4 regions of the Peribacillus sp. YIM B13472 genome follow, and region 3 is predicted to be linked to each of the others. Evidence: riboswitches for the same ligand, from Rfam matches in the RefSeq annotation. Region 3 holds a riboswitch; each other region holds the start of a gene.
What was found. A riboswitch is a leader RNA that binds a small molecule or an ion and turns the genes downstream of it on or off. The one in region 3 is predicted to bind glycine.
Positions count from the first base shown of each region.

Region 1: it holds a riboswitch for glycine, as region 3 does, so the genes downstream of both, ACFX4I_RS09590 (amino acid permease) here and gcvT (glycine cleavage system aminomethyltransferase GcvT) in region 3, are expected to answer to the same signal.
Region 2: it holds a riboswitch for glycine, as region 3 does, so the genes downstream of both, ACFX4I_RS08995 (amidohydrolase) here and gcvT (glycine cleavage system aminomethyltransferase GcvT) in region 3, are expected to answer to the same signal.
Region 4: it holds a riboswitch for glycine, as region 3 does, so the genes downstream of both, glyA (serine hydroxymethyltransferase) here and gcvT (glycine cleavage system aminomethyltransferase GcvT) in region 3, are expected to answer to the same signal.

Region 1 is NZ_JBHZPG010000009.1:55,626-63,694, forward strand. It holds gene ACFX4I_RS09565 (LysR family transcriptional regulator) at 1-470, opposite strand, end outside; gene ACFX4I_RS09570 (FAD-binding oxidoreductase) at 941-2,290, opposite strand; gene ACFX4I_RS09575 (hypothetical protein) at 2,360-2,734, shown strand; gene ACFX4I_RS09580 (hypothetical protein) at 2,691-2,966, shown strand; gene ACFX4I_RS09585 (amino acid permease) at 2,992-4,377, opposite strand; glycine riboswitch at 4,880-4,958, shown strand; gene ACFX4I_RS09590 (amino acid permease) at 5,167-6,510, shown strand; gene ACFX4I_RS09595 (DUF3311 domain-containing protein) at 6,799-6,999, shown strand; gene ACFX4I_RS09600 (sodium:solute symporter family protein) at 6,996-8,069, shown strand, end outside.
Region 2 is NZ_JBHZPG010000008.1:118,845-126,913, reverse strand. It holds gene ACFX4I_RS09030 (M42 family metallopeptidase) at 1-790, shown strand, start outside; gene ACFX4I_RS09025 (DUF84 family protein) at 872-1,384, shown strand; gene ACFX4I_RS09020 (GyrI-like domain-containing protein) at 1,512-2,381, shown strand; gene ACFX4I_RS09015 (YtoQ family protein) at 2,493-2,942, opposite strand; gene ACFX4I_RS09010 (hypothetical protein) at 3,063-3,569, shown strand; gene ACFX4I_RS09005 (thioredoxin family protein) at 3,679-3,990, shown strand; gene ACFX4I_RS09000 (DUF1444 domain-containing protein) at 4,041-4,847, shown strand; glycine riboswitch at 5,004-5,107, shown strand; gene ACFX4I_RS08995 (amidohydrolase) at 5,330-6,517, shown strand; gene ACFX4I_RS08990 (DNA translocase FtsK) at 6,946-8,069, shown strand, end outside.
Region 3 is NZ_JBHZPG010000006.1:90,566-98,634, forward strand. It holds gene ACFX4I_RS06895 (lipoate--protein ligase family protein) at 1-467, opposite strand, end outside; gene ACFX4I_RS06900 (rhodanese-like domain-containing protein) at 671-1,054, shown strand; gene gcvPB (aminomethyl-transferring glycine dehydrogenase subunit GcvPB) at 1,218-2,675, opposite strand; gene gcvPA (aminomethyl-transferring glycine dehydrogenase subunit GcvPA) at 2,668-4,014, opposite strand; gene gcvT (glycine cleavage system aminomethyltransferase GcvT) at 4,032-5,138, opposite strand; glycine riboswitch at 5,277-5,360, opposite strand; glycine riboswitch at 5,364-5,451, opposite strand; gene ACFX4I_RS06920 (DEAD/DEAH box helicase) at 5,826-7,514, shown strand; gene ACFX4I_RS06925 (YqhG family protein) at 7,492-8,069, shown strand, end outside.
Region 4 is NZ_JBHZPG010000022.1:5,227-13,295, forward strand. It holds gene gcvPB (aminomethyl-transferring glycine dehydrogenase subunit GcvPB) at 1-1,167, opposite strand, end outside; gene gcvPA (aminomethyl-transferring glycine dehydrogenase subunit GcvPA) at 1,160-2,512, opposite strand; gene gcvH (glycine cleavage system protein GcvH) at 2,514-2,909, opposite strand; gene gcvT (glycine cleavage system aminomethyltransferase GcvT) at 3,071-4,180, opposite strand; gene glyA (serine hydroxymethyltransferase) at 4,548-5,798, opposite strand; glycine riboswitch at 5,979-6,083, opposite strand; gene ACFX4I_RS16705 (amino acid permease) at 6,411-7,790, opposite strand.

The DNA of each region.
Region 1 (8,069 bases), on a different contig from region 3:
GTTTTGTAATTTTGCAGACCACTATGTGTAACATCCTTCATAAAGGCTATATCAACCTGTTTCTGAAGCAATTTTTTCATTAATGCATCATTTGTTGCTGAAATAAATTTAAAGCGTAAATTGGGGTTTTCCTTTTTCCATAGAGGAAGAGCAAATGGAATAAAGTATTGCGATGTAATGATATTAGCCCCTATCGTTATTTCCTCCAGTTCACTTCCTGTTTTCAACTGCTTTTTCCCCTGGTGAAAGGTACGAATAATTTGATCCGCAAATGGAATGAAGGCTTTCCCTTTTTCGGTTAAAATAATCCCTCTCCCTTGCCTCTCAAATAGTACTGAATCGAGTTCACTCTCAAGCGTCTTAATTCTTGCCGAAACCGTTGGCTGTGATAAAAACATTGCCTCTGCGGCTTTATGAAAACTATTAAGGTGAACAACATACATAAAAGCTTCAATATGATCAATATTCATCTAGCCAACTCCTTTTTCCAAAATGAACGCAAAAAGCTCCTGTTCGCTTATCGCGTTCAGGAGCTTTTGGTTGTCCAATCAGCTCATCCTCTTATAATAATTCTTTCTCCGATTTTAATCTTATAAAACCAATAAGTAAAGTGCAATTTAATAAACTGAACAACTAATAAGTCACGATTTTTTTTTGCATTATCTTACAATTTGATATTCAAGGAACACATTACTATTTATGCAGATGAAAATTTCAGGATTCTAAGTAAATAAAACTAATAATTCCATTCTCACCGCTCAAGAAATCGCCCAAGCCCAATCTTCCGTAAATCAGGTTACAATACAGTACAAGCTCAGCAAGCGGAATGATTTTGAGCGTGATCTCGATTAATTGATTCAAAACAAGAAGAAAAAGGCCTATATCCAAATTTAGGAATAGGCCTTATATAACTGTGTTTTTGGTGAACCCAAGCTTTTTTTCAACCCCACTTATTTAATGGCGGTATGCTTTGTGGGAACTTAAACGCATTGTATGGATCATACCTCGTTTTCACTTCCCTAAGCCGTTTGAAATTTTCTCCATAATATGCAGTTGGCCAATCTTTGATTAGAGTATCCGGCCAATTCACATAGTCACCGGTAGTAAATGGCGACAAGGCATGCTTCAGGTCCTTGATCCAACGAATGTTTAGCCGCTCTTCTTCTGGATTGGTCCATGTAGCCTGATACTCCTGGGCGATGATGGCATCGCGATAATAAAAAGCTGTCTCCTTTGGATCTTTAAGGCCCGCCACTCCTCCTAGGGATTGGTGCCAAATGGCTGCATTTTCATTTGGAGCATTTCCTAAAAAATGTTTCATGGTCATGATTGCTTGCTGCGGAAAAGCTTTTTCAATGAAAGATCCTGACCTCTTTCGATACGCCGGTTGATTTCCAGCTGGATAATCAAAGAATCTTACGGCTTCAATGTATGGGACTTCCTTTATCATGACATTTATTGGTGAACCAGTTTTTGTCAAAGGCTTTAATAGCTGCTTCAATCTATGTGACGTTCCAACAAATTCACCTTTAGCAAAAATTTCGTTTGCTTCCTTTGCCTTGAACTCTATTTCTGAAGTTAAGCATTCATCAGCTTGAGGGGCCCAATCCTGCCAGGCTTCAAACACCGCTTCGAAATCTTCCCACCCCCATGTGACGGAGAAAACGGATACCCTTGATACGGGGGTTACCCTGAAAGTAAGAGAAGTGACTATGCCAAAGTTTCCCCCTCCTCCCCCGCAGCATGCCCAAAATAGATCACTATTGATTTTCCTATTTGCTTTAATGAGTTTGGCGCCCCTCTTTCCACACGCCCTTACCATTTCTATTTCAAGCAGATTGTCACAAGTAAGTCCAAAGCGCCTCGTTAACATACCTATTCCACCGCCGAGCGTAAGACCTACAACACCAACACTGCTTTCGGTCCCAGCCGGAATCGTCGTTCCATAGTTCCATAACTTATTATATACTCGCCCTAAATCAGCTCCGGCTTCAATTTTTGCGATCATTTTTTCACGATTGACCTTGATATTGTACATTTCACTTATATCAATGACTAGACCGCCATTCACTAATGAAAAATTTTCATAACTATGCCTGCCGCTCCTAACCCGGAAAGGTGCATGATTTTCCCGGGCCCACTTCAATGAATTCAACACATCATTGGAATTTTGACAAAACACAATGACCTTTGGGAATTTAGAAAAACTTAAGTTATTATTTATCCTGGCACGCTCATACTCAGCATCATTAGGTGTAACGATACGCCCGGTAAGCTTTGTTCTTTCCAAAAGATAACCCCTTCCTCGGGTAAATATGTTACATCCTATGAAAAAACCTGACAGAAAGATACATTCCTCTTGCTGGCCCTCCCTTGTAGTGGGGTCAATTTAGCTTTACTCGTGAATTCAACGGTTTTACTCGTGAATTCCAGCTTTACTCGTGAATTCAACTACTTTACTCGTGAATTCAATGGTTTTACTCGTGAATTCCACGCATTTACTCGTGAATTCCCAGCTTTACTCGTGAATTCCACGCATTTACTCGTGAATTCAACGGCTTTACTCGTGAATTCCAGCTTTACTCGTGAAGTCCACGCATTTACTCTTGAATTCAACGGCTTTACTCGTGAATTCCACGCATTTACTCGTGAATTCAACTACTTTACTCGTGAATTCAACGGTTTTACTCGTGAATTCGACTACTTCACTCGTGAATTCCAGCTTTACTCGTGAAGTCCACGCATTTACTCGTGAATTCAACGGCTTTACTCGTGAATTCCACTACTTTACTCGTGAATTCCACGCATTTACTCGTGAATTCCACGCATTTACTCGTGAATTCAACTACTTTACTCGTGAATTCAATGGTTTTACTCGTGAATTCCACGCATTTACTCGTGAATTCCCAGCTTTACTCGTGAGTTCCACAATTGATCAAAAAAACAAAAAGCCCTTCTCGAATTAAGAGAAGGGCTTTTTTTGTTACCTTATCAGGAAATCTCATCATCGGATCTAACATCCAATGGTGTTCGTTTATCCATTTTCAGCATGTAATAACTTGCTACGACCAAGGCTAGGAAAACGATCCCGACAACTAAGGAAATCCGGGTACTAGGATTGATCCACATACCGACCAGCACCATCAGTAAGAAGGCAATTGTCGCATAGTTACTGTAAGGGGCCAACGGCATCTTGAACGGATGTTTCTCCATTTCAGCGGCATTTACTTTTCTGAATTTAAGCTCACTGATAAGTAAGACAAACCATGGAATCATCCCGGGTAATACACTCGCACTGTACACATAAAGGAATAATTGCGGCGGTGCAAGGTAATTCAGGATAACCCCGATGCCCAATCCTAATAGTACAGCGATCGTGCAGTATGCCGGCACTCCATTTTTAGATACTTTAGCAAAGACTTTTGGAGCTTGGCCATTCAATGCAAGTGTGTACAGCATACGCCCTGCACTGAAAATCCCACTGTTGCATCCAGACATTGCCGCAGTGATTACAACAAAATTGATGATTCCTGCTGCTGCTGTGATACCTATTTTAGCAAAGGTTGAAACGAATGGGCTTCCTAAGTCATCCAGTTGATCCCAAGGGAAGACTGTCACGATGACAAATATGGCACCAATATAGAAAATTAATATACGCCATATGATTGATTGGATCGCTTTTGTTACGGTCTTCGTTGGATCTTTCGCTTCTCCGGCTGTGATGCCGATAAGCTCAACGCCTTGATAGGATGCCACGACCAGGGAAAGCGCAAAGAAGAATCCTGTCCAGCCTCCCGTAAAGAAGCCGCCATTTTCCCATAGATTCGATAATCCAATTGCATCCCCGCCATTTCCTATTCCAAAGAAGATAAGGCCAAGGCCGGCAATGATCATCAATATAATCGTTATGACTTTTATAAGCGCAAACCAAAATTCAAATTCCCCGAAGGATTTAACGGAAATGAGGTTTGCCGCCCCCAAGATGATCATGGCGACCACACCTGGTATCCAAGCAGGTAACTCGGGGAACCAATATTGCATATACAACCCAACCGCGATGATTTCGGACATTCCGACGATTACCCATTGAAACCAATTGCTCCAAGCAGTCATATAACCTGCCAAGGGATGTATATAGCTGCTTGCAAAGGTTGCAAAAGAACCTGTAGTCGGTTCTAAATATAGCATCTCACCCATGGAACGCATGATGAAAAATATAAAAATACCTGCGATTGCATAAGCAAGCATAACAGAGGGCCCGGTCCATTTGATCGTGCTCGCAGAACCCATGAATAACCCGACCCCGATGGTTCCGCCCAAAGCTATCATTTGAATATGTCTTGATTCCAGCCCTCTCTTTAATTCCTTGTTCGACATGATTAACTCCCCCTGATGCAATATCGGTAATGCTTTTCCATCCTTAACACGAACGACTCTCTATTAATTATTGCGGTTAGAAATGCTTTATCGAAAAAAATATCAATAACACTTCAATTATGTTTTCTTATCTTATAATAGTAAATATTCTGTAAAAATACAATTGTATTTTTGAAATAAACAGTTACCAAATATATCTTGGCAATTTCCCTTATCTAAAAATATCATTTCAAAAAAATGATGTTCAATATTTCATAATAGTGATCATCCAAAAAACAATTTTTTCAAGTACCTTAAAAAATATTAAGACCACTATAAAACTGCAGCTATTGCCGTTTTCACTTCAAAAAAACTTGTTGACCTTCCGAAAAATAGATGATAGAATTCCAATATTATTTTATAAGCATAATGAATGATGTAACAGTGGAAGATTGACACTGACAGACATTTCTTCACAACCGCATACAAGCAAGCGATGAATGCTATGGATGACACTATAGCAGGAGCAGCTTCTGGAGAGACTGTACAAGATGCAGCGCCGAAGGATTCACAATCTCAGGCAAAAGGACAGAAGAGTAACGAATGATAGAATTGTTATTCTGAACCCTTTAAGAGATTGGTATTATCCAATCTCTTTTTTTTATTGTCCATTTTGTGATTGGACTTAAAACTACACTCTTGAAAACCAATGGAATAGGCAAGCAGGGCAAGAAATCACGTCCCTCTCTCCAAGACCATGCAGGTTGAAATCATTCACTAACAAGACTATAAAAAACGGGGGCGTAAGAATTGGCTAAACAGGAATTAAAAAGAGATTTAAAAAATCGACATGTACAACTTATTGCAATAGGAGGAACCATTGGCACCGGTTTATTTTTAGGATCCGGAAAAGCCATACAATTAGCTGGACCTTCCATTATATTCTCCTATCTGATAATAGGGATTGCCTTGTTTTTTGTGATGAGGGCGCTGGGCGAATTGCTATTATCCAATGCAGGGTATACATCATTTACTGAATTTGCAACCGAATATGTCGGTCCATGGGCCGGCTTCGTAACAGGGTGGACATATTGGTTCTGTTGGATCATGACCGCAATGGCCGATATCATAGCTGTCGGCGTCTATATGCAATATTGGTTCGATATCCCTCAATGGATTCCGGCTCTAATATGCCTAGTCATTCTGTTAGGATTGAACCTTTTGACCGTTAAGTTATTTGGTGAATTGGAATTCTGGTTTGCCATCATTAAAGTAATCACGATCATTGCCTTAATCATCGTAGGAATCATTCTTTTGATCATCGGCTTCAATACCAATAGCGGAACGGTTTCCGTAACGAACCTATGGAATCATGGGGGCATGTTCCCTAATGGCATTTCTGGATTCCTATTATCTTTACAGCTGGTCGTCTTCTCATTTGTCGGTGTCGAATTGGTCGGGGTTTCCGCAGCAGAAACGGCAAACCCGAGAAAGAACATTCCATCTGCCATCAATAAAATCCCTGTCCGGATTTTACTTTTCTATATTGGTGCACTATTCGTCATTCTCTGCGTCAACCCATGGACACAACTGGATGCCACGAGCAGCCCATTTGTAGAGGTCTTTGCGTTAATCGGCATTCCTGTCGCTGCAGGGATCATCAACTTCGTCGTTTTGACATCCGCTGCTTCTGCATGCAACAGCGGTTTATTTTCAACGAGCCGAATACTTTATACGTTAAGCAGGAATGGCGAAGCCCCTGCTAAACTGGAAAAATTAAATAAACAGGCTGTTCCGAGCAATGCCTTATTAACATCCACAATCGTTGTATCAATAGGGGCATTATTAAGCAAGCTGATACCTGAACAGGCATTTACCGTCGTGACGACCATCAGTGCCATCTGTTTCATTTGGGTATGGAGCATTATCTTGATCTCCCATATCAAATATTCAAAAACAAGGCCTGATCTAAGAGCCGAATCGACTTTCAAGGCTCCTTTTACACCCTTTGTCAATTACGCCATATTAGGATTATTCCTGTTCATCCTTATTGTTATGCTATTCGCTGAAGCAACACGACTATCACTGCTCTTGACCCCAATCTGGTTCATACTTTTGGTAATACTATATAATACTCGAAAAAAATATAGCTAAAGGAAATAAAGCCTTGAACTCACTATGAATTCAAGGCTTTATCTGTTTTATGAACATATCAGGGTCCGGCTGTCTGCGCACAGTTGCTCAAATATATCAGGCAACTGCATTAAATTTTATATCAAAATAGTGTAAGCTATTATATATCATTGGACCTTTTTTAAAAGAAGGTAAATCGGACATGCACGAATTTTCCTTCCCGGTTTGGTTCACCCAGCCATCAGTGGCATTGAAGAATAAACCCCATTGATGGACGTTTCACTTATTTAAAACGGAGGGGTTTGTTTAATGAAGATTATATATATCCTTACTCTAGTTCCTTTTATAGGCATACTAGGATTTCTACCTTTTGTTAATAAAATAGAACCATACGTATTAGGGATGCCTTTCAATATGTTCTGGATGGCTATGTGGGTTGTCCTTACCTCTGCCATATTGGGCATCATGTATAAGCTGGATCCCAGGAATCGGGAAGGTGACCAGAAATGAATATTGCTCTCTTAATCATTTTAGCATTTTTACTTCTATCGATATTTTTAGGGATACGCTCTTCAAAAGGAAAAGATATGGACTTGGAACAATGGACGGTGGGCGGACGTGGTTTTGGTGCGATTTTCGTCTTTCTGCTGATGGCCGGGGAAATCTATACGACCTTCTCCTTCCTTGGCGGCAGCGGCTGGGCATATGGCAAGGGCGCACCCGCTCTATATGTTCTAATTTACATTACTTTGTCTTACGTATTATCCTATTGGCTCCTTCCGGAAATATGGAAATATGCCAAAGAAAATAAACTGATGTCTCAATCCGATTTCTTTGTGAGCAAATATAAGAGTCCCAGTTTAGGAATTTTGGCTGCACTTGTCGGTGTGGTGTCGATGATTCCAGTGATCGTCGTGCAGCTGAAAGGATTGGGAATCATTGTCTCAGAGGCATCTTATGGTGCCATCTCAATGTCCGAGGCAGTTTGGATGGGGGCGATCAGCCTTACCATTTATGTGATGATCTCCGGTATACACGGTTCTGTTTGGATAGCGGTCATTAAAGATATAATGATGGTCTCCATAATAGGATTTTTGGGGATTTATCTGCCGATGCATTACTTTGGCGGATTTCAGCCGATGTTTGAAGCGATTGATGCGGCCAAACCTGGTTTTCTAAAGTTCCCTGACCAGGGACTTAGCGTATCATGGTTTATCTCCACGGTAATATTGCTCGTATTCGGATTCTATATGTGGCCACAAGTTTTCAGCGCTGTCTATTCAGCACGCAGCGGCAAGGTATTTCGAAAAAATGCCATCATCAGCCCTTTATATACACTCATGCTGTTATTCGTCTTTTTCGTTGGGTTTACAGCTATATTGAAAGTGCCCGGACTCGTTGGGGCAGATGCAGACCTCTCATTGCTGCGCCTTTCGATCGAGACCTTTGATCCATGGTTTATAGGCATAATCGGCGGAGCTGGATTGTTGACCGCATTGGTGCCGGGATCCATGCTTTTGATGAGCGTCGCTACACTGCTCGCGAAAAACGTCTATAAGGAATTTGCACCTGCAGTATCC
Region 2 (8,069 bases), on a different contig from region 3:
GCTATTGGCCCAAAGAGTCGAGATCATAACCGATAACGGTCCGGTCATTGGTGTCATCGGTTCGATTCCGCCCCATTTGCTTGATGAATCGCAACGCTCAAAACCAATGGATATCAAAAATATGCTGATTGATATCGGGGCGGATGATAAGGAAGATGTGAAGAGGATCGGTATTAAGCCAGGTCAGCAGATTGTACCGATTTGTCCATTCACTCCTATGGCCAATGAGAAGAAAATCCTCGCAAAAGCGTGGGATAATCGTTACGGCTGCGGACTTGCGATAGAATTGTTAAAAGATTTAAAAGGTGAAACGTTACCGAATATCTTATATTCCGGGGCAACCGTCCAGGAGGAAGTCGGATTACGGGGTGCGCAAACTGCAGCTCATATGATCAAACCGGATCTTTTCTTCGCTTTGGATGCAAGTCCGGCGAACGATATGTCCGGCAGTAAAAGTGAATTTGGCCAGCTAGGAAAAGGGGCACTGCTCCGCATTTTCGATCGTTCGATGGTCACTCATCGCGGCATGAGGGAATTCATCCTTGATACGGCCGAGTCGAATGAAATTCCGTATCAACATTTCGTTTCCCAAGGCGGCACGGATGCAGGGCAAGTCCATATTGCAAACGAAGGCATTCCAAGCGGGGTGATTGGCATTTGTTCCCGCTATATTCATACACATGCATCCATGATTCATATTGATGATTATGCCGCTGCACGTGAACTGATTGGGAAATTGGTTCGTTCCTGTGATAAAACGACATTCGAGACCTTGATTAATAACGGTTGATGGTGGAAGCTGAAATGGAAGGGGATGCTGTTATGAATCCTTTTCCATCAGCTTTTTTTACATAGAAGGAAGGTAATTATATTGAAAATAGCAGTAGGCAGTAAGAATCCGGCGAAAGTAAGTGCCGTGCTTGGTGTATATGAAGATGCAGAAATCGTTTCGCTTCAAGTGGAGAGCGGTGTCCCAGAACAGCCTTTTTCAGACGAGGAAACGATGGAGGGGGCAATGACACGTGCCCGGAACTGCTTGATTCACAGTGATGCCGAAATGGGGATCGGGCTTGAAGGCGGTGTAGTGAAAATGGGACAAGCCCTGTTTCTGTGTAATTGGGGCGCACTGGCAACAAGGGACGGTGAGGTCTTTGTAGCTGCCGGAGCGAGAATCCCAGTACCGGAAATTGTTGCTGAGAAGCTGCTGGACGGTGAAGAGTTGGGCCCGGTGATGGACGCCTTCACAAGGCAAGAGAATATTAGCAAAAAGGAAGGAGCGATCGGCGTATTTACAAATGAGCGAATCACCAGGGGGGAAATGTTCCTTCATATCATGAGGATGCTAGCCGGTCAACACGAGTATAAGCTGAAAATGAAAAAATAGGATATTTGAATCACTGTCATGGAATGGCGGGTTTCGAATGATGGAAACGAACACTGCCAAAACAGAGCAGAATCAGACAGGATTTTATTGAGCGGCCTTGCTAGTATAGTGACAAGGGGGGAGCAAAATGGGGTGGGTTGAATCAATCCAAAAGGCCATCGATTATATCGAGGAGCACTTATTGGAGGACCTGACGATCGAGAGTATTTCCAGGCAGGCAAATGCCTCAGCTTTTCATTTTCAACGGACATTCACCATTTTAACGGATATAACCATTGGTGACTATATCCGTCGTCGAAGACTGACCTTAGCGGCCCAGGAGATTTCATCAACAAATGGCAAGGTCATTGATTTAGCCTACAAGTATGGCTATGACACCCCCGAGGCATTCTCGAAAGCTTTTCGAAGGCAGCATGGGGTATCTCCAAGCGAAGCCCGAAAGTATATGGGGAAGCTGAAATTCTATGAACGCCTGGTGATACAGGTGATTCTGAAAGGGGCAAAACCGATGAAATACAATATCCTTGAAAGGGATTCCTTTCAATTGATTGGAATCAAGCAAGAGTTTTACTTGGTTAATGAAGAGAATTTGATCGGGATTCCAAAGTTGTGGGACAAAGTGAATTCGGATGGAACAGGAGATAGGTTAGCGAAGTTGAACAATGGCCAAATAGAGGGCTTGATTGGTGTATGTGTCGATAAGCGGGCTGTGGAAAAAAATGAAACGATGGATTATTGGATAGGTGCAGAGTATGCCGGGAAAGTGCCTGAAGAGTTTTCAACCCTTACGATACCGGCTTCCAAGTGGGTTGCATTCGAAGTTCACGGACCTATGCCTGATGCCATCCAACAAGCTTGGAAACGAATTTTTTCCGAATGGTTCCCTACCAGCGGTCATGAACATGCCGGAACTCCAGAATTGGAAGTATACGCGAATGATGACGCTTCAAACCCTGACTATTACTCCGAAATTTGGATTCCCATAAAAAAGGGATAAGATAAAATATTCGTTTTTCGCTTGCAGGGGAGGCCCTGCAAGCTTTTTATTCGTTTCTTTATAAATGATCAGCCTATCATACTTGAGCTGGACTTTAAGGGACAGGGAGTTTTACAGCCCTTCTTCAAAAATATAAGAAAGCACCTTCATGGCTTGGTTAACGGATTCTACCGTGACACTCGCCTTTTCCGATAATTCCTTTAAGGCATGATGATGGGATTCCGGACGAATCAAAATAAGCGGTTTACCAAGGGAAATGGCGGTGCTTGCATCCATGGCAGTATTCCACTGTTTATATTTCTCGCCAAACAGAGCGACGACAAGATCAGCCTTTTTCATCAAAAGACCTGTCCGCAAATTATTGATTTGGGAAGCGGCCGCATCCTTCAGGATGGGATTCGGCTGTTCCCCGAGGATATCTTCACCGATATTATCGGAGCGTTCATGATTTTCCATCGGGCCTACAAATTCTAAAGGAAGCTTCAGTGCAGCGGCCTTATCTCTCAGCTCACTTCTCCAATTCGAATGGATTTCCCCAGCAAGATACACGGTTAACTTCATTTTTTTCCTCCTCGGTATTAAAATTGCTTTCATTGTACCATGTTTTGAAAATGGATGAATTCCATAAATAAGGATAATATTATCCATAAGGTAGTAAAAGAGACGGCTGGAGGAATGACGATGGCTTTATCGAATAAGAATATCCTTGTTTTCCTGTTGATAAGCAGTTTGATCGTGGGCTGCTCAGGTATCGAGAGACAAACCGAAAAGGCAATGAAGGCTGCTGAAGTGGCTTTTCGTGACGATGAAAAACAGCCCAATCAAGAGGCAGGGCTAATTCAGGTCTATCTGCCAAAGGATTTTAAAGTAGTGGAAGAACATGATAATAATTTGATTTTGCAAAAAAGTGATAAGATTTATATATTATTTGTCAATCCAAATGAAAAAGAAGACAGCTCCGTGTTATATTTGGCGATAAAGGAACAAGATGATCAAAATGTAATGCTGCATTCTTTTCAGACTGATGATAAATTCGGCTTTATCTCGATCAAAGAGATACCGAAAGAAAAGTATGAGCTTGCAGTGGGAATCGGCGGGGTGAAGCTGACAACCGAAACGGATAAAGACCAATTAAAAACCGATGCAAAACAAATGATGGAAATCGTTTCATCCGTGCCCCAGAAATAAGATGACCCCTGCAGTTCAACCGATCCGTATTAATGGTTGATTTCTGGAGAGTCTGGTATGATGGGATTATAAAAACTAAGGTGTCATTTAGAGCAGGAGGAATATTCAAATGGAAAATTTACAATCCGTTGAGCAATATGATGCATTGAAAAATGAAGGCAAACATATCTTTCTTTTTTCAGCGACATGGTGTGGGGATTGCCGTGTAATCGAACCGATCATGCCGGAGATTGAAACGAAATTTCCTGACTTTACATTCATTTATGTGGACCGTGATGAATTCATCGATGTGTGTGCGGCTAATGATGTATTCGGTATACCAAGTTTCATCGCGTATGATAATGGTAAAGAGCTAGGCAGATTCGTGAGCAAGGATCGCAAAACGCAAGAACAAATTGAGGAATTCATACAATCACTATAATCAATTTCCCCTTCTCGCTGGGGATTTTTCAATGAAGAGGAGGGTCAGTCATGAAAATGGACAGCACGAAGCTGAAAAATATCCTGAAGGAACGTTTAAAAGATGAAAATCGCACATTCAAATTCGATAGTAAGCAAGATACGTTACGGGTGGAAAATGTGAAGACCGGGAAAGGGATCACCATCGAGTTGCCTCCTGTACTTGCTAACTATGAAAGCGTAAAGGAAAAGGCCATCGATGAAATTATCTATTACGTGGAAGAGGCCCTGAATGTGATGGGGGGAGAACACAGCATGGAAGGCAAGGAGAAATTCATTTTCCCAGTCATCCGCTCGACCTCCTTTCCAATGGAATCGGAAGAAGGAAATCCATTTTTATTCGATGAGCATACGGCTGAAACCCGGATTTTTTATGCCCTTGATTTAGGGAAAACCTACCGTCTTATAGATGAAAAGATGATTCAACGGGAGAATTGGCAGGGTGACAGGATCCGTGAAATTGCCCTTTTTAATGCCCGTTCCCTCTCCACTGAAATGAAGTCGGATATCGTTGCAGGTAATGCATTTTATTTTTTGAACACGAATGATGGATATGATGCCAGCAGGATCCTGAATGAATCATGGCTTCGGGAAATGAAGGACAAGATCGAGGGAACCATGGCTGTGGCCATTCCCCATCAGGATGTCATCATCATTGCCGATGTGAAGAATGATACGGGTTATGATATTCTTGCGCAAATGGCGATGAGCTTCTTTGCCAGCGGACATGTTCCGATAACGGCCCTATCATTTCTTTACGAAGAAAATGAGTTGGAGCCCATCTTCATTATGGGTAAAAACAAAAAGCGTGAACAATAATATATTGAATCACATAAGGACCGTGTCAGCATCTGACAGCGGTCCTTTTAAAGTTTAATAGAGTTTATGACTATTAGAGTTGATATTTATTTTTTTATCGGTGATAATATAATTGTAATATTTTGAAAATATGGAATAAAACAATAGAACGAGCGGATGAACGTTGTGGGAGAGTGCAAAGGATTGAGTCACCGAAGGAGCAAGTTCCAAAAATATCCCTTGGAGCAAATCTCTCAGGTAAATGGAACTGCAGCTAGACGCAACTCTGTAGAGCGCGTAGGAATGTGCCGCCAACGGGGAAATCTCCATGACCAAAATGGAGTTAAACTCTAAGGTAAAAAGACAGAGAAGGGAGCGGTAAGTTTACGGAACCCTTCTCTGTCCTTTTTTATTTGGCTTTTTACATATAGAAGGTTTGCAGCGATCATGGAACTTACTAATATGCTAACCAACTTGAAATAAGGGGGAGAATACTCGTGAACGTGAAAAGCAAATTAATGAACATGCTGGAAGCCCGTAAAGGGGAAATGGTTCAAATCCGCCGTCATTTACACGAGAATCCGGAGCTATCCTTCAAAGAAGAGAAAACGGCAAAATATATCATTGATTTTTATAAGGGGAAAGATGTATCGATTCAAACGAATGTAGGAAATGGATTAGGGATCATCGTGACGATCGAAGGCGGAAAACCAGGGAAAACGATAGGTCTCCGTGCCGATTTCGATGCACTGCCGATTACAGAAGAAGCGGAGGTTCCGTTCCGTTCAAAAAATGAAGGTGTCATGCATGCCTGCGGACACGATGGGCATACCGCTTATTTATTGGTACTGGCAGACTGCATCAATGAGCTGAAAGATTCCCTATCAGGTACGATCAAAATAATTCATCAACATGCAGAAGAAACACCCCCAGGAGGAGCAAAAAGCATTATGGAATCAGGGTATTTGGATGAACTGGATGTTGTTTTTGGAATCCATTTATTTCCATTTCATCCAGCAGGGGTGGTCGGGTATCGCAGCGGCTATTCGATGGCTGGACGGACCTATTTCAAGTTAGCGATAAAGGGTGTAGGCGGCCATGGTTCCTCCCCGCATATGGCTAATGATACCATTGTGGCAGGCGCCCATTTCGTGACAGCCGTACAAACCGTAATCAGCCGTCGCTTGAACCCTTTTGATATGGGCGTAGTCACAATCGGCTCTTTCGATGGAAAAGGAAGCTTTAATGTCATTAAAGATCGTATAGAAATTGAAGGGGATGTTCGTTATATGACAGCAGAGACCCAACAGCTGATCGATAAGGAAATCCACCGGATCGTTAAAGGGATAGAAACGGAATTTGATGTTCAGTGCGAACTTACATATGTGCCCGATTATCCTCCGTTATATAATGACCCTGAACTGACTGGATTCGTGAAAAATAGCCTGGAAAGCATGGATGACAAAGATATTAAGAAGGTTGTGGAATTTCCGGTTTTCTCGGGTTCGGAGGATTTTTCATATTATGCAGAAAAGATTCCTGGCTGCTTCTTTTACATTGGCTGTAAACCGAAAGGGGTGGAGAAGGCCTATTTCAATCACCATCCTAAATTCGACATTGATGAAGATGCCCTTTTGATCGCTTCCAAATCAGTGGCGCAGGTTGTATGCAGTTTTTATGAATGGAAATAGTCCCTTTGGTCATTCTTTGCAAAAAAAACGCAGAAACCCACAAAACACCGTTCGGTATTAACGAACGGTGTTTTATGGGTTGCGGCAGGTATTTGGATGCCGCCGGCGGTTTCATGAAGGATGTTGCAATGGATTGGCCAGTCTGCTTCCAAGGCTGCATGAAAACTTAATCTCTTTGTAAACGCGATTTAACAGCGGTGTTTTATTTAAATAGTAGACTAGGGGCTAATGTTATTTCCCAATGGATAGGTTTAAACTCATTCCAGAAGGGGTTTAAAAGGGTAGGAGTTCTGCGAAATACGTTAAATTAGTTAGGAATGAGATAAAAAAATAGGTACTAACCCCAATTCAGCTTAAAATTTCTCGATATTTTTAAAATAACTGGTAGAATTAGTTACATAACTACAGATGTAGAAAGAGTGATAGTTTTGAAATGGCTAAATAAGATGAAAAAATGGTTCCAAGCAGAGGAAATTATTGAAATCGAAGAAATTATTATAGATGAACCGCTTGATGAAGAGACATTAAGGAAAATGGATTTTTCGAAGCTTTCGAAGTCAAAGGAAGAAGAAATAAAGGTTTATAATCAAAAAGTGGAAAAAATGTCACAGACGCCAGACCCGGATACGAAAATCCTGTTTCAATATCCAAAAGGACAGTTCAAGTTTCCGCTCATTCCAGACCGGGAGCAGAATAAAAGAAAGCCTAGGGAAAGAAACAGGGAAGACAACGAACCAAAACAGGGGAAGAATGTGACCAAAGAAACAACGAGAAGGCCTGCAAGGGATACTGAACCAAAACGGAGAAGCATCGACCGGGAGGAAACCTCAAAAATAGTCCCGTCAAATACTCCATTCCGCCCAACGGAAATCCCTTCACCCATTTATGGGTTCCGTCGTCCGGAAAAAAAAATAGTCCCTTCTGAAGAAATTGTCGAATATGAATTGGAAAGCAAAATGCCCATCTTTAAAAAAGAAGGACCTGATATCGAGATTCCGGTATCGATCCCTGAAATCTCAAAAGAAGTGTCACATGAGGAAATGACGATAGAACCATCCGTTCTTATACCGGAACAAGCAGAAGAAAAAAGGGAAGATTCGGAGATACCCGCTTTTTTTCGCAGGAATTCCAATGAGTCACTGCCAGAAGAAGCAGTAAGCGAGCCTGACATAATTGAGCCTGCGGTGGAAAAAGAGGCCATTGAACAGGACCAAGTCGATTTTGGACGCGAAGTCGCTGTATCCATCATGGAACAGGCGGACGACACACCGCCTGAAGCTATATCTGTTCCTGGGGAGGTTGCTGCACAATCAAATCAACCATCCGTTCGTCAAGGGACACTGCCTGAAGATTCATCTGAGGCAATACCTGAAGTGCAGCCAAAACGTCCGAAAAAACATATCCCATTTAATGTGATGATGCTTAAGCAAGATCGGGAAAAAAACAGCTTCATGAATAAAATGATGCCGGAAAAAAAAAGCCTTAATTCGGAAAGGGCAGTAGTTTCACCTGATAAGCGACCAATGAATGATGCAGCTGAAATGGAGACAGG
Region 3 (8,069 bases):
CAGCTTGGAGCATCAAAGCAGACGGAAGACTTGGGCGCTTTTAAAGCCGCTTTTTCCTGCTCGGTTCGAGGCACGGCAAAATAAGCATCCAATCCAAGATTCCTGAACCCCATTAATATCCCTTCAGAAATGACACGATATGCTTCAGTAACGGTAGTTGGCATTCCTGGATAGGATTCTGGAACGATTACGCTATAAGTCAATTCATGCTCGTGCAGTACCGCTCGTCCTCCTGTTGGTCTGCGAACAAAACCAAGGCCCTGCCTTTTGACCTCTTCCATATCAATTTCCGCTTCTGCCTTTTGAAAATAACCAATCGACAATGTCGCTGGATCCCAGCCGTAAAAGCGTATGATTGGCGGAATTTCCCCTTTGCTTTGCCAGTTTAACAGTGCTTCGTCCAGCGCCATATTAAAAGCCGGTGAACAATACCCCGAATCTATAAAACCCCATTTTTCTTTAGTCATCCTTACCCCTCGTTTCAATAAACTGTTTTTCAATACCCCACAAAAAACTCACATGTAGTAGTTTAACAGACTTTAACACTGTAAAAAAGAAAGTGCTATCAAGTCGATGAAGAATTTGATGAAAATTCTTTTTGATTATTGGGTAAAGCAATTATATAATAAAGATTGTCTGTATTCGTTAAGGTAGAAGGGAGTTTTTATGTTTGGAAATATTATATACACTGCTCATCATCTTAGGAGTGGTTATTGCGTATTCACTTTTTAATTGGTACCGCCAGCGTAAAATCGTTAAAACATTAACACAGGACGAATTTATCGCTAACTACAGAAAAGTGCAGCTAATCGATGTGCGGGAACCGAATGATTTCGATAATGGTCATATCTTAGGCGCAAGAAACATCCCTATGACTCAAATGAAAACCCGCTTGGTCGAAATTAGGCCGGACAAGCCTGTATATTTGTACGCTCAAAGCGAAATCATCAGCGGAAGAGCTGCAGCCATGCTATACAAAAAGGGCTACAGGGAACTTTTTCACTTAAAGGGCGGTTTCAAGATGTGGACCGGGAAAATCAAAGCAAAGAAATAAGACCCCATCTCCGCATGGGCTCTTTTAAATTAAAAAGCCTTCATGTGCATCATGCGGGCCTAGGAAAATGAAAGTTAACTGTTGGACTTTAATGAATTCTAATACATAAAACATGAAAAATCCCCGCCGGCAGGCAGGGATTTTTTTCGTGTAAGCTATCAGTCTATGCTTGATAACGCAGAACAGGTTTTCTTGCAGCGAGAGTTTCATCAAGCCGCTTAATAACGGTTGTATGCGGAGCTTCCTGAACGATTTCCGGGGTTTCTTCCGCTTCTTTGGCAATCTGGATCATCGCATCGATGAACGCATCCAGCGTTTCTTTTGACTCGGTTTCAGTCGGTTCTATCATCATTCCTTCTTCCACGTTCAACGGGAAGTAAATGGTTGGGGGATGATACCCGAAATCCAGCAATCTTTTTGCTATATCGAGTGTCCTTACCCCTAATTTCTTTTGCCGGCGTCCGCTTAATACGAATTCATGCTTACAATGACGATTATATGGTAAGTCAAAATAAGGTTCCAATCTACGCATCATATAATTGGCATTGATGACCGCATTCTCGGTGACGGCTTTAAGGCCATCAGGACCCATTGACCGAATGTACGTATATGCCCTCACGTTTATCCCGAAATTACCATAATAAGGTTTTACCCTGCCAATGGATTGCGGACGATCATAATCAAGAACGAATTGCTCACCTTGTTTGACCACAAGCGGTTTAGGCAAGTAAGGAATCAAGTCCGACTTCACCCCTACAGGACCAGAACCCGGGCCGCCGCCGCCATGCGGGCCTGTGAATGTTTTATGGAGATTTAAGTGCACCACATCAAAGCCCATATCACCCGGGCGTGCTTTTGATAGGACTGCATTCAGATTGGCTCCATCATAATAAAGCTTCCCACCTGCGTCATGGACAAGTTGTGCCATTTCCAAAATGTTTTCTTCAAACAATCCCAATGTATTGGGGTTCGTCAGCATCAATGCCGCCGTATCCGGTCCGACAACACGCTTTAAATCTTCAAGGTCGACTAACCCATTTTCATCGGACTTCACTGTAATCGTTTCAAGTCCGGCAACAGTTGCAGAGGCAGGATTCGTACCGTGTGCAGAATCAGGTACAATCACTTTAGTTCGTTCTGTATCGCCATTCGCTTCGTGAAAAGCGCGAATCATCATCAATCCAGTCCATTCACCGTGAGCACCTGCTGCAGGCTGCAATGTCACTTGGTCCATCCCGGTGATTTCCGTTAAGTGTTCCTGCAGATCAAATAATAGTCCCAATGCTCCCTGAACAGTAGCCGGATCCTGATATGGATGAATATGGGCAAAACCGTTGAAGCGTGCCACATTTTCATTTATTTTCGGATTATATTTCATCGTGCATGAACCCAGCGGATAAAAACCCGAATCCACCCCATGATTCCGTTTGGAAAGTGCTGTATAGTGACGCATGATATCCAGTTCGGACACCTCAGGAAGCTCTGCCTCTTCTTCACGGATGTAGCCGGCAGGAAGAATTTCTTCGAGCGGAATAGTTTCAACATCCATTTCTGGCAGACTGTATCCGATTCGACCGGAAGTACTGATTTCAAAAATGAGTGATTGATCTTGATTATTCATGTTGATCCCCCAATTCCTGCGCAAGTGCATCAATTTCTTCTTTTGTTCTAAGTTCAGTTACCGCGACCAGCATATGGTCTTTCAGCTCAGGATAAACCGTTCCTAAATCGAAGCCGCCGATCATCCCTTTTTCAAAAAGGTTTTTATTGATTTCTGAAAACGAAGCAGGCAGTTTAATGACAAATTCATTAAACGAAGGACCGTCAAATATCACTTCCGCCCCTTTTGCCATGATTGCTTTTTTCGCATAATGCGCTTTTTGAATATTTTGCACGGCCATTTCTTTGACACCCTTTTTCCCAAGCGCGGTCATTGCAACAGAAGCTGCCAAGGCATTCAAAGCTTGATTGGAACAAATGTTGGATGTGGCTTTGTCACGGCGGATGTGCTGTTCACGAGCTTGAAGCGTCAGTACAAATCCCCTTTTTCCATTTTCATCCACCGTTTGACCGACGAGTCGGCCCGGAACTTTCCGAACAAGTTTATTAGTAACGGCAAAATATCCACAATGAGGTCCCCCGAATGCCGCTGGAATGCCGAATGGCTGGGCATCCCCCGTTACGATATCTGCACCGAGTGCACCAGGGGATGTCAAAGCTCCCAATGCAAGCGGGTTACTGGAAACGATAAACATGGACTTGACTCCATGAATGATTTCCTCCATTTCTTTCAATGGCTCGATGCGGCCAAAAAAGTTCGGATATTGCACGATCACTCCTGCAATGTCATCATTCGCCAATTCACTTAAAGCAGCTAAGTCCGTCACACCGTCTTTATAAGGAATTTCGACCACTTCCACGCGTTGCCCTTTCGCATATGTCTTCACAACTTCTCTTGATTCAGGATGAACGGTTCCTGAAATGAGAATCTTCTTGCGTCGTGTCTGGCCTGAAGCAAGCATGGCTGCTTCAGCTAGCGCCGTCCCGCCGTCATACATGGAGGAGTTAGCTACATCCATGCCCGTCAATTCACATATCATCGTTTGATATTCAAAGATCGCCTGAAGCTCACCCTGTGAAATTTCAGGCTGATAGGGTGTATAAGCCGTATAAAACTCAGAACGGGATAAAACATGATCGACGATGACCGGTGCGTAATGGTCATAGACACCCGCACCAAGGAAGGAAGCATAGCTTTTAAGGTCCGCATTCTTGGCAGCAAGCCTTGATAATTCTTTCATTAATGCAGGTTCCGATTTAGCAGGCTTGATATCGTATTCTCCTTGAAAACGAACGCTTTCAGGGATATCATTGAAAAGTTCTTGAACAGTAGATACCCCTATCGCTTGCAGCATTTCTTGTTTATCTTGCTCTGTCATGGGTAAATAACGATGTTTCATCTAATGACCATTCCTCTCTATTTACGTGGTTTTTTATAAAAAGGTGTTTGTATGATAACGGCTTTCAAACGTTTGGAACGGATTTCCACTTCGACTTCCGCATCCAGCACCGAAAATTCCTTATCGATAAGTACCAATCCCACGTTTTTCTTCAACGTTGGTGATTGGGTACCGGTCGTGACCTCGCCAATGACTTTATCACCGCTGTAGACCTTATACCCATGACGTGGAATGCCACGGTCAATCATTTCAATTCCCACAAGCTTGCGGGGAGCTCCTTTCTCCTTTTGCTCAGCAAGAACGGCTTTCCCGAAAAAATCCACTTCCTTATCCACTTTTACTGCAAAACCAATACCGGCTTCCATCGGGGTGATGTCCGCTGAAAGCTCCTGCCCATACAGCGGCAGTTTCGCTTCAAAACGCAGGGTATCACGAGCACCTAAACCAATCGGCTGAACCCCCTCTTCCTTTCCGGCTTCCATAATCGCCTTCCAAAGGGCAGGACCATTTTCACTGTCGCTATATATCTCAAAACCATCTTCACCAGTGTATCCAGTACGGGATACCAACGTGGAGATACCGTTGATCAGGACATTTTCCTTGAACTTGAAAAATCCAATTTCACTTAAGTCAGTATTTTCCGATAGTTTTTGTAATATCTTTTCTGCAGATGGTCCTTGAAGTGCCAGCTGTGTATAGTCACTCGATACATTCGTAATTTGGACATCTTCCGTTAAATTAGCTTGCAGCCAATTGAAATCTTTTTCTGTATTCGCTGCATTGACCACGAGCAGATAGTCGTCCTCAGCCCTTTTATACACGATAAGATCATCAACTGTGCCTCCGTTTTCATAACACATGGCGGTATATTGGGCACCGCCCTGTTGCAGCTTTGATATATCATTAGTCAGCATCTTCTGTAAAAAGGAAAGGCTCCCAGGACCCTTAACATCGACTTCCCCCATATGGGAAACATCAAATAACCCCGCTTTTGTACGTACGGCTTCATGTTCGTCCTTTATACCCGAAAATTGGACAGGAAGTTCCCAGCCGCCAAAATCAATCGTTTTACCTCCGTATTCACGATAAACCTCAAATAGTGGTGTTCTTTTTAAATTGGTCAAAAAATGACCCCCTTCAGATTTTTTTAAAATTAATTGGCTTCATTATCAAAAGCTTTTGTCATTACGCATCAGGTATATCCTGATTCATGATGTGAAAAAAGCACAAAAAAGGACAGAGAAAGCCCGTTTGAGCTTTTTCTCTGTCCTGAAACCTGAAAGTTTACCTATGTAATAGGTTTTCCCCTTTGGTGGCCGTCCCAAAACGGGCGGCGCTCTCCAGAGTTGCGTCCAATAAGAGTTCTTTTGCCTGAGAGATTCACTGCTAAGTTTGCTCCTTCGGCGCTACATCCGTAGTCTCTCCCCTTATCTTCACCCGCATATGAATGGTCTACCAATGAAAGGAAGCGAAATAGCCCCAAGCATCGGTAAAACCTTTGAGCATCATGGAAGCATTCTCTGCCAATTCTCCTAAAACTTCAGAAACCGTTTGAGTGATCCCCTTCAGTAATCTTGGATAAATTAGGAGCCTATAGCCCATACTAAGAAAACGCGAACTGCAAAATCGATGTACAAAGATTCTTTGTAGCATTTGGAAATTGGAATTTTCTAAATATACTTATATCCTACCCTAAGAAACTTATCTCTGCAATATCTTTTGAAGAGAAATATTTTTCTTACTTCACATACGAAATGTTCGGGTTTTGACCTTTTATTAAGGAAATTATGATTTAAGAGGGAGTTATTTCTATGAAAATCAATATATCCTTCAATTCTGAATGGAATGACGAGTTTCTGCAAAAAATGGAAAATGACGGTCCATGGGGAAATTGGGAGCTTTATAAGTTGGCGGTTCAAATGGAGGAAAATCTTATCATCCCTGATTTTGAAGGTTTACAGGCGCCCAAGCACCTTCCGCAGTTAACCCCGCTTCCCCATCAATTGGAAGCAGCCAAGCAAGTGGTGGAAAAGATGAATGGAAAGGCCATTTTAGCTGATGAGGTGGGGCTCGGAAAAACAATTGAAGCAGGCTTGATCCTAAAAGAGTATATGATTAGAGGCCTAGTAAAAAAGGTATTGATCCTTGTTCCAGCCTCCCTTGTCACACAATGGGCTTTTGAATTGAATACCAAGTTTCATATTCCGGCAGTCGTTCAGAGAAAAAGTTATGTTTGGGACTCCTGTGATGTTGTCATTTCATCCATTGATACAGCGAAACGCGCTCCACATCGAGATATCATTTTCACTCAGGAATATGACTTCATCATTATTGATGAAGCTCATAAACTTAAAAACAATAAGACGAAGAACTATGAATTCGTCCAAAATCTGAAAAAGAAATTTTGTCTACTCCTGACAGCCACACCGATTCAAAATAAAGTCGAGGAGATTTTTCACCTCGTTTCGTTATTGAAACCGGGCCACTTGGGAAATGCCTCACTCTTTTCGGAAAAGTATAAAGGGAAAGGCCGGAACATCATTGAAGATGAACACCTAAAGGAACTGGTCAATACTGTCATGATTCGAAACCGGCGGGCCGATACTGGCATTGAATGGACAAAACGGCATGTGGAAACCATCACCATTGAATTTTCTCCAACGGAACAGGCATTGTACGATGCTGTTTCCAAATTCAAGCCTATTTCGGATGGATCAAAAGGAAGCGCCTTTTCGGCTCTCACTCTTCAAAGGGAAGCATGCAGCAGCAGAGAGGCGGTCTTTTATACATTAAAGAATATGAAAGAAAAATATGATCAGCCTTCCCCTGACTATTTGGCAAAGCTTGATGATTTATTTTCTAAAGTGAATGAAACAGTTCAGAACTCCAAGGCTGAAAAAGCTTTGGAACTGATCAAGAAAATTGATGACAAAGTGATTATCTTTACCGAATACCGGGCGACTCAGCTATATCTCCAATGGTACCTACAGCAGAATGGAATTTCTTCGGTTCCTTTCCGGGGCGGTTTTAAGCGTGGAAAGAAAGACTGGATGCGAGAATTATTCCAAAAGAATATCCAGGTATTAATTGCAACAGAAGCTGGCGGGGAAGGGATAAACCTTCAGTTTTGCCATCACTTGATTAATTTTGACCTGCCATGGAACCCCATGAGGCTCGAACAGAGAATTGGACGGATTCACCGTCTTGGCCAGGAAGAAGATGTGATGATTTATAACTTTGCCACGAAAAATACAGTAGAAGAACATATTCTGAAGTTACTATACGAAAAAATTAATTTATTCGAAAAAGTAATTGGAGAATTGGATGATATTCTAACCAAACTGGATATTAACAACATTGAAGAATATTTAATCGATGTGGTCGGCGAGTCCAAAACAGAGGGCGAAATGAAAATCAAGATGGATAATTTTTCATCATTAATCCAATTCGCTCAATCAATGAAGGAAGGTGAGGTTCATGCAGCAACAGGAAATTCATGATTTTTTAATAACTTACTTTAAGGCCAACGATTGTGAAATACTGGATAATGCACCAACCCACCTTACAGTCCAATTGACGATTGAAATGGATAAAGAATTAATGAATAGACCCTTTTATTGGCATTATCTAGAAAAAACAGGTGGCGTTCCAAACCCAGCACAGATGACTTTCATTACCGATCCAGAACAAGCTCCATCCGATTTAAAGGGAGAAATGATTCATTTTGGCTCCCCACGCCTTCATCAGATTATTCAATCAACCAAAAAGCTGGCAGGTTATACTAGACTTTTTGAGGATACTCCTCCATCAAAAGGCGGCGGAAATAATCCTTTGTTTCCTTGGCTGACCCTGAATGTGAAAATATCCTATCAATGCGACCGTAAAAAAGATACTTTCATGTCGATCGGATTGAATTTAATCTCGGGTGAAATCATGGAAAGGTTTCACCATCGGGTTTTACCGGTAAAGGTCACCCCAAAAATACCGGATTACTCCTTTACGCTTTCACCTTTGATCATGCCCAAGAGTGGATTGGCAAGACTGGATACATACAT
Region 4 (8,069 bases), on a different contig from region 3:
TTTCTGTCTGGATCCGGATAGGACAAATTCATGCTTGCAAATTTGTAAATATGGCGCTTCAAAGTATGGCTCCAATCTTTTACGAAGGTAATTAGCATGAAGCACGGCACTTTCTGATACTTGGCGAAGCCCTTCAGGCCCCATCGTGCGAATATAAGTATACGCCCGCAAGAGAATTCCGAAGTTTCCATAATACCCTTTTACCCTTCCGATAGAGTGCGAATAATTAGCGTTCAGCACATATTTATCACCTTCTTTTTCTATGCGCGGAACTGGCAAGTATGGAGTAAGTTTCTCTTTCACACCGACAGGACCTGCCCCTGGACCGCCACCTCCATGAGGAGTCGTAAATGTTTTGTGAAGATTTAAGTGCACGATGTCAAAGCCCATTTGACCTGGTGTTGTTTTACCTAAAATGGCATTGGCATTCGCTCCGTCATAATATAATAGGCCCCCTGCTTCATGAACAACCTGAGCGATTTCCACTATTTCTTTTTCAAAAAGTCCAAGAGTATTCGGATTCGTCAACATTAGCGCAGCTGTATCAGATCCTACATGTTTCTTTAATTCTTCTAGGTCGACTAATCCATTTTTATCGGATGGAATCGTGATCGTTTGAAAACCAGCAACACTTGCACTTGCAGGATTTGTACCGTGCGCTGAGTCTGGAACAAGTACTTTCGTTCTGGTTTCGCCTTTTTCAGCATGATACGCCTTAACCATCATTAAACCTGTCCATTCCCCTTGAGCCCCAGCTGATGGCTGTAATGTTACAGCATCCATTCCTGTAATGACGGCTAGCTCTTCCTGTAATTCATATAAAACTTCTAATGCACCCTGTACTGTTTCAACGGGCTGATAGGGATGAATGCGGCTAAAGCCTTCCAAACGTGCCACATCTTCATTTATTTTCGGGTTGTACTTCATCGTGCAAGAACCCAGTGGATAGAATCCATTATCGATTCCATGGTTTTTATTAGAGAGCGCTGTGTAATGGCGAACAAGCTGCAACTCTGATACTTCTGGGAGCTCTGCAGGTTCGTCACGGATTAAATGCTTTGGGAATTTTTCATTTGTATCAACATAGTCAACGTCACTATCCGGAATACTTGAACCTACCCGTCCTGGACGACTTATTTCAAAAATTAACTCATTATATTCAACCATTTACAATCGCCTCCAAAGCATCAACAAATTGGTCAATTTCTTCTTTTGTTCGCTGCTCAGTCACAGCTAGCAGCATTTTATTTTCAAAACCGTAATCACTTTCTAAATCAAATCCACCGATAATCCCGGCCTTAAGAAGTTTTGCATTGACTTCCTTTACCGAACGTGGAAGCCCGACAACAAACTCATTGAAGAATGGTGCCTCATTGATTATGGTATAGCCCTTCTGTTCTAGAGTTTTCGCCATGTAATCAGCTTTCTCAATGTTTAGCTGTGCCATTTGACGAATCCCTTGCTTTCCAAGTGATGTCATACAAATAGAAGAGGCAAGAGCATTTAATGCCTGGTTGGAACAAATATTCGATGAAGCTTTATCACGGCGAATATGCTGTTCACGTGCTTGAAGTGTTAACACAAATCCACGCTGTCCTTTTTCATCTGCTGTTTGGCCTACAATTCGTCCTGGGATTTTGCGCATGAGTTTTTTATTTACCGCAAAATAGCCGCAGTGTGGACCGCCAAAGGACATCGGGATTCCTAATGGCTGCATATCACCGATCACAATATCTGCCCCAAGTTTCCCAGGAGCCTGCAAGAGTGCTAGTGCAAGGGGATTGGCGCTTACGATTAAAAGGGCACCTTTTTCTTCCGCAATTTTCTTAATTGCTTTTATATCCTCAATGGAACCGAAGAAATTTGGATATTGAACAATAACGGCAGCAGTGTCCTTATCAATTTGTTCTTGCAGCTTCCCTAAATCTGTAACGTCATCAGCTAGGTTTACTTCCTCAGCTGTGTATCCCGGACCTCCTGCTACTGTATGTAAAATAGCACGGGATTCAGGATGTACCGCTTTGGAAACAAGAACTTTCGAACGTCTCGTAGCTGCAACTGCAAGTGATGCAGCTTCTGCAAGCGATGTAAAACCATCGTACATGGAAGAGTTAGCCACATCCATTCCTGTCAACTCACAGACCATCGTTTGAAATTCAAAAATTGCTTGTAATTCACCTTGACTGATTTCCGGTTGATAAGGTGTATAGGCCGTGTAAAATTCGGAGCGTGAAATCATATGGTTCACCACACTTGGAATGTAGTGATCATATGTACCCGCACCGAGGAAAGTCGGATAATGATTCGCATTTTTGTTTTTTGTAGCAAGCTGGTTCATTCTTTTCAAAAGAAGCGGTTCAGGAACCGCCTTTGGGATGTTTAGCTCACCCTGCAGTCTGATTTCAGCTGGAATATCTTCAAATAACTCATCTATAGAAGAAATATTTAAAAATGTGAGCATCTCATCTTGGTCTTGTTTCGTATCAGGAAGGTATCTATAAGTGGCTGTCATATTATTCCTCTCCTTCATTAGTAAATGCTTGATACTCATCTTCGTTTAAAAGTGAGTCTAATTCTTCTGGATTGGACATTTCTACTTCGACTAACCACCCTGCTTCAAATGGATGCTCGTTAATCGTCTCTGGAGCGCCTTCTAACTCTTCGTTTACAGTAACTACTGTACCTGAAACAGGGGAGTAAAGTTCGGAAACTGCTTTAACTGACTCAATCGTTCCCATCGATTCATTGACAGTTACTTCATCATCAATCGTTGGATTTTCAACAAAGACGATATCACCTAACGCCTTTTGTGCATAATCCGAGATTCCAATACGAACACGGTTTCCTTCTAATTGTTGCACCCACTCATGTTCTTTGCTATATCGAAAACTTGATAATAATTTCGTCATTGTATTTTCCCCTTTTCTTTTCTTTTTGTTTTTTTATTTTTTCATAATTCAGAATATATTTTAGGTGATTTTACTCTTAGGTAGTCGATTCCAGGCTGCATGCAAGGTAACGGAAAGCGACACATGAAAACTACACGATAACTCTATTAAATTATTTCCGCTTACCTTTTGTAGAATGGTGCATTAACAATAACGGCTTCAATCTGTTTATTTCGGATTTCCACTTTTATCGGCGTCCCCACTTCAGCTTGATTGGCTGATACCAAGGCAAGACCTAAGCTTTTCTTCAAAGATGGTGATTGAGTTCCTGATGTAACAATACCTATTTCCTCTCCATCTTTAGAAATTACCTTGTAACCATGACGCGGAATCCCCCGGCCTGTTACTTCAATCCCTACTAATTTTCGTTTTAATCCAGTTTCTTTTTGTTCTGTAAGAGCAGATTTTCCGATAAAGTCACTTTCTTTGTTCGTCTTTACGACAAAGCCGATTCCTGCTTCAAGCGGGCTGATATCGTTACTTAGTTCTTGGCTATAGAGTGCAAGACGTGCTTCCAGCCGAAGCGTGTCCCGTGCACCAAGTCCGCATGGTTTTAATCCACTCGTGGCTCCTGCTTCTAAGATCTTTTCCCAGAGTGCTACCGCTTTGTCTGCAGATAAATAAAGTTCATATCCATTTTCTCCTGTGTAACCTGTACGGGATACAAGTACGTCAGTAATCCCCGAGATGTTGACATGTTGGGCGAATTTAAAAGAACCAATTTCTGATAAATCAATTTCCGTTAACTTTTGCAAAATGCTTTCTGCCTTTGGTCCTTGGATGGCAAGCTGAGCGATGTCTTCCGAAATATTTTGGAGCTCCATCTCTCCTTTTACATGCTGCTTCATCCATTCGTAATCTTTCTCAATGTTTGCAGCATTAATGACAAGTAAATATTTTTCATTTCCTAATTTATAAACTAATAAATCATCGACCGTTCCACCGTCTGGATAACACATTGCGGTATACTGTGCTTGATTGATGCCAAGCTTTGTTACATCGTTTGTAACAAGGTAGTTAATATAACTCTCGGCATCTTTCCCTTCCACAAGTACTTCTCCCATATGAGAAACATCAAAAAGTCCTGCTTCTGTTCGAACAGCTTCATGCTCTTCTAAAATGCTGGTAAATTGAACCGGTAGAGCCCAGCCACCAAAATTTATAACTTTTGCTTCGTATTTCTTATATACTTCAAAAAGCGGTGTTTGCTTTAATGCTGTTTCAATACCCATGTTCTACCCCCAATTATGATTTTCTGCTAAATAGATGTTCTTTCACCTGTTACCGGTTACTTTCATTGCCAGGATTCCAAAAGACATATCTCGAAGGATCCTTGGTAAATCTTTTATACAAAGCTTGAATAATCTCATTACAATGCGGCTCTCAATCCCTGTAAGGGACATGTCGGCTACTGAAGATGTAAAGGAGGTTCCAATCACATTCAGCTTGATGGAAGGAACTTCAACATGTACGACTTGATCACAAATCAATCGTGAAATTCAATGCAATGTCTTTCGTTTCACGGCTTTCTTTGGAGTTCCTCAACTCAACGATTGTCCCAGCTGCCATGGCCGTTGCTCAGTTAATCTGCCCCTTTCATTACACAGTGGTTGGCTGTTGAAATAACGGATAAACATCACAAATCTCTTTGGTTGTTTCTCTTGCTTTCTGAAGAACGTCTTTATTACCTTTACTCTTTAGAACGGTTGCAATCACTTCACCAATTTTCACCATCTCTTTCCTCTTCATGCCTCGAGTTGTTAAAGCTGCTGTCCCCATTCGGATACCGCTCGTAACAAAGGGCTTTTCTGGATCATAGGGAATCGTATTTTTATTAACAGTAATGCCCGCGTCTTCTAATAATTTCTCCGCTTCTTTTCCTGTTAAATTCCACGGACGCAAATCTAAAAGGACAATATGATTATCTGTTCCACCAGAAACAAGGGCTGCACCTTCATTTTTTAATGTTTCTCCAAGTGTTGCAGCATTTTCAATGACTTGTTTCGCATAATCCTTAAAGCTTGGTTGTAAAGCCTCGTTGAAAGCAACTGCTTTTGCTGCAATGATATGCATTAGTGGACCGCCTTGAATTCCTGGGAATACGGATTTATTAATCGCTTTAATCATTACCTCATCATTCGTTAAAATGATTCCCCCCCGCGGTCCTCTTAATGTTTTATGTGTTGTACTTGTCACAACATCTGCATATGGGATTGGGGATGGGTGAAGACCAGCAGCCACCAGTCCGGCTATATGAGCCATATCCACCATAAGTTTTGCACCAACTTGATCAGCTATTTCTCTAAAACGTGCAAAATTAATCGTTCTTGGATAGGCACTTGTCCCTGCAATAATCAATTTAGGTTGTTCTTTCTTTGCGATAGCTTCCAACTCATCATAATCAATTAACTGAGTATCTTTTCTAACTCCATAAGACACAACTTCAAACCATTTTCCTGAAACGCTGACTGGACTTCCATGAGTTAAGTGGCCACCATGTGAAAGGTTCATTCCCATCACCTTATCACCAGGCTGAAGCAGTGCGAAAAAAACTGCGAAATTGGCTTGTGCACCTGAGTGAGGCTGAACATTTGCATATTTGGCACCAAAAAGTTTTGTTAAGCGCTCAATAGCTGCTTGTTCTGCCACATCGACAAATTCACATCCACCATAATAGCGCTTTCCTGGATAACCTTCTGCATATTTATTTGTCATCACGCTTCCCATGGCTTCTAATACATCAGGGCTAACAAAGTTTTCTGATGCAATCAATTCCAGTGTTTGATGTTGACGTTGTCCTTCCTTCTCAATCGCTTCAAAAATGGTTGAATCATTTTGTTGTAAACTCATTTTATTTTCCTCCTAAACGTTATTGCTGAATTTTTACTCAATTCTGAATTTTAACACGGTACTAGACACTAAAGCTTCTTTCCCGCTACAAGCCTACTTTTCTATGAAAACTGTTAAAAACAGTATGCTTTACAACCTTTTTTGCACGCAAAAAAGGACAGAAAAGGGTCGTAGCGTTCTCTACCCTTCTCTGTCCTTTTACCTGAGAGTTTAGCTCCATTTTTTAATAGAGCCTTTCCCCTTTGGTGGCGTATATGTTTATACGCGCTCTCCAGAGGTGCGTCCATTTGTGGTTCCATCTACCTGAGAGATTTGTTCCAAGGGTCTTTTTGGAACTTGCTCCTTCGGTGGCTTGTCGCTTGCACTCTCCCACAACTGTCATCCGCTTATTCAATTTGGTACATTTAGAATAGTTGTTGATAATAATTATGTCAAGCATTTTTGAAAGCGCTAACAAAACTATTCTAAAATATTTTTTCAAATTATAATATGATCATCCAGATATCTTAAAGCTTTTTATAACGGAGATTTTTTTCTCACCGAGTTGGAAAATATGGAGCGTCAGCTATCTGGACAAACACCGTTAATAGAATCAAAAGGGTTTCTTGCCTTTTAATTCCCCGCTACCTCTCTCTGATTCGCCTGTTCTACCTTCGTTTTGCGCACCTTATAAATCGCAATCAGCATAATAAACCAAACAGGAGTTACGAATAAGGCAACACGAGTATCGTTCGCAAGTGCAAGAACAACAAGGACGAATGTTAGGAAAGCAAGGATCAAGTAATTGGAAAATGGATAAAGTGGTAATTTAAATTTGTTCTTTTTCACTAGATCTGGTCTTGTTTTACGATATTTCAAATGGCTGATGACTGTAATTCCCCAAATATAGATGAAACATACTGTAGAAATACTTGTAATTAAGGTAAATACTCCTTCAGCCATTAAATAGTTCAAAACAACGGAAATTAAAATGACAACAGTTGAAAAGAGCAATGCATTGGAAGGCACTTTACGGTCATTAAGTTTTGCAAACGGTACAGGTGCATTTTTATCTTTGGCAAGTGAGTATACCATCCGGCTTGTACTGAAGATTGCGCTGTTACATGCAGAAGCAGCCGATGTAAGGACGACAAAATTGACGATACCAGCAGCTCCAGCGATACCTACAGCCACAAATACTTGGACAAATGGGCTTTCCGTTGGGATGATTGCGTTCCACGGATAAACACTCATTATGACAATAAGTGCGCCAATGTAGAAAATTATAATCCGAATAGGAATATTATTGATCGCTTTGGGGATAACTTTTTCAGGATCTTCAGTTTCACCTGCTGTTAGTCCTACAAGTTCAATGCCAACAAACGCAAACACTACCATCTGGAATGAGAGGACAAAACCATTTATTCCATTTGGGAACATACCTTCATGACTCCATAGATTCGTGAAACTTGCTGCGCCTGAATCAGTGGAAAAGCCTTTAATAATCATGAAAATACCAATAACAATTAGTGCTAGAATAGCTATGACTTTAATTAATGCGAACCAGAATTCCATTTCGCCAAAAAGTTTTACGGTTGCAAGGTTCATAAATAGCAGAATGACAAGAGCAATTAACCCTGGCATCCACTGTGGTACAGAGGGAAACCAATATTGAGTATAAAGACCAACTGCCGTTAAGTCGGCCATTGCGATTGAAATCCAGCAAAACCAGTAGGTCCAGCCGGTTACAAATGCAGCCATATTACCTAAATAGTCTCTTACAAAGTCGACAAAGGAATGATAGTGCAAATTAGATAAGAGTAGTTCTCCAAGTGCGCGCATGATTAAAAAGCAAATGACGCCTGTAATCATGTAAGCAATTAAAATTGATGGCCCGGCTAAATGAATAGATTTTCCTGCTCCAAGAAATAATCCCGTTCCGATTGCCCCACCAATAGCGATGAGTTGTACGTGCCTGTTTTTTAGCCCTCTATCCAACTTTTGTTCCTGCATACGAATTCCCACTTTCTACTTTTATAGGATACTTGGATTTTTTTCCAATAAAGGGTCAGTCCTTCAATGAGTGTGAATTATTAACGTACTGGGGAACTGCCCTACAGATGTAAGCGCTTTCTTGGTTAGGTACTAGATATAGTTTTTTTGAAACAGATCTACCAACCTTTTTGAAAATATGGCGTTAATTGTACAAATCCAAAGATAGACTCATATATCTACAGGTCTTATTGCACCTCCTCTCTTTTTATCTTTCCTAGTACAAAAAGGACAGAGGAA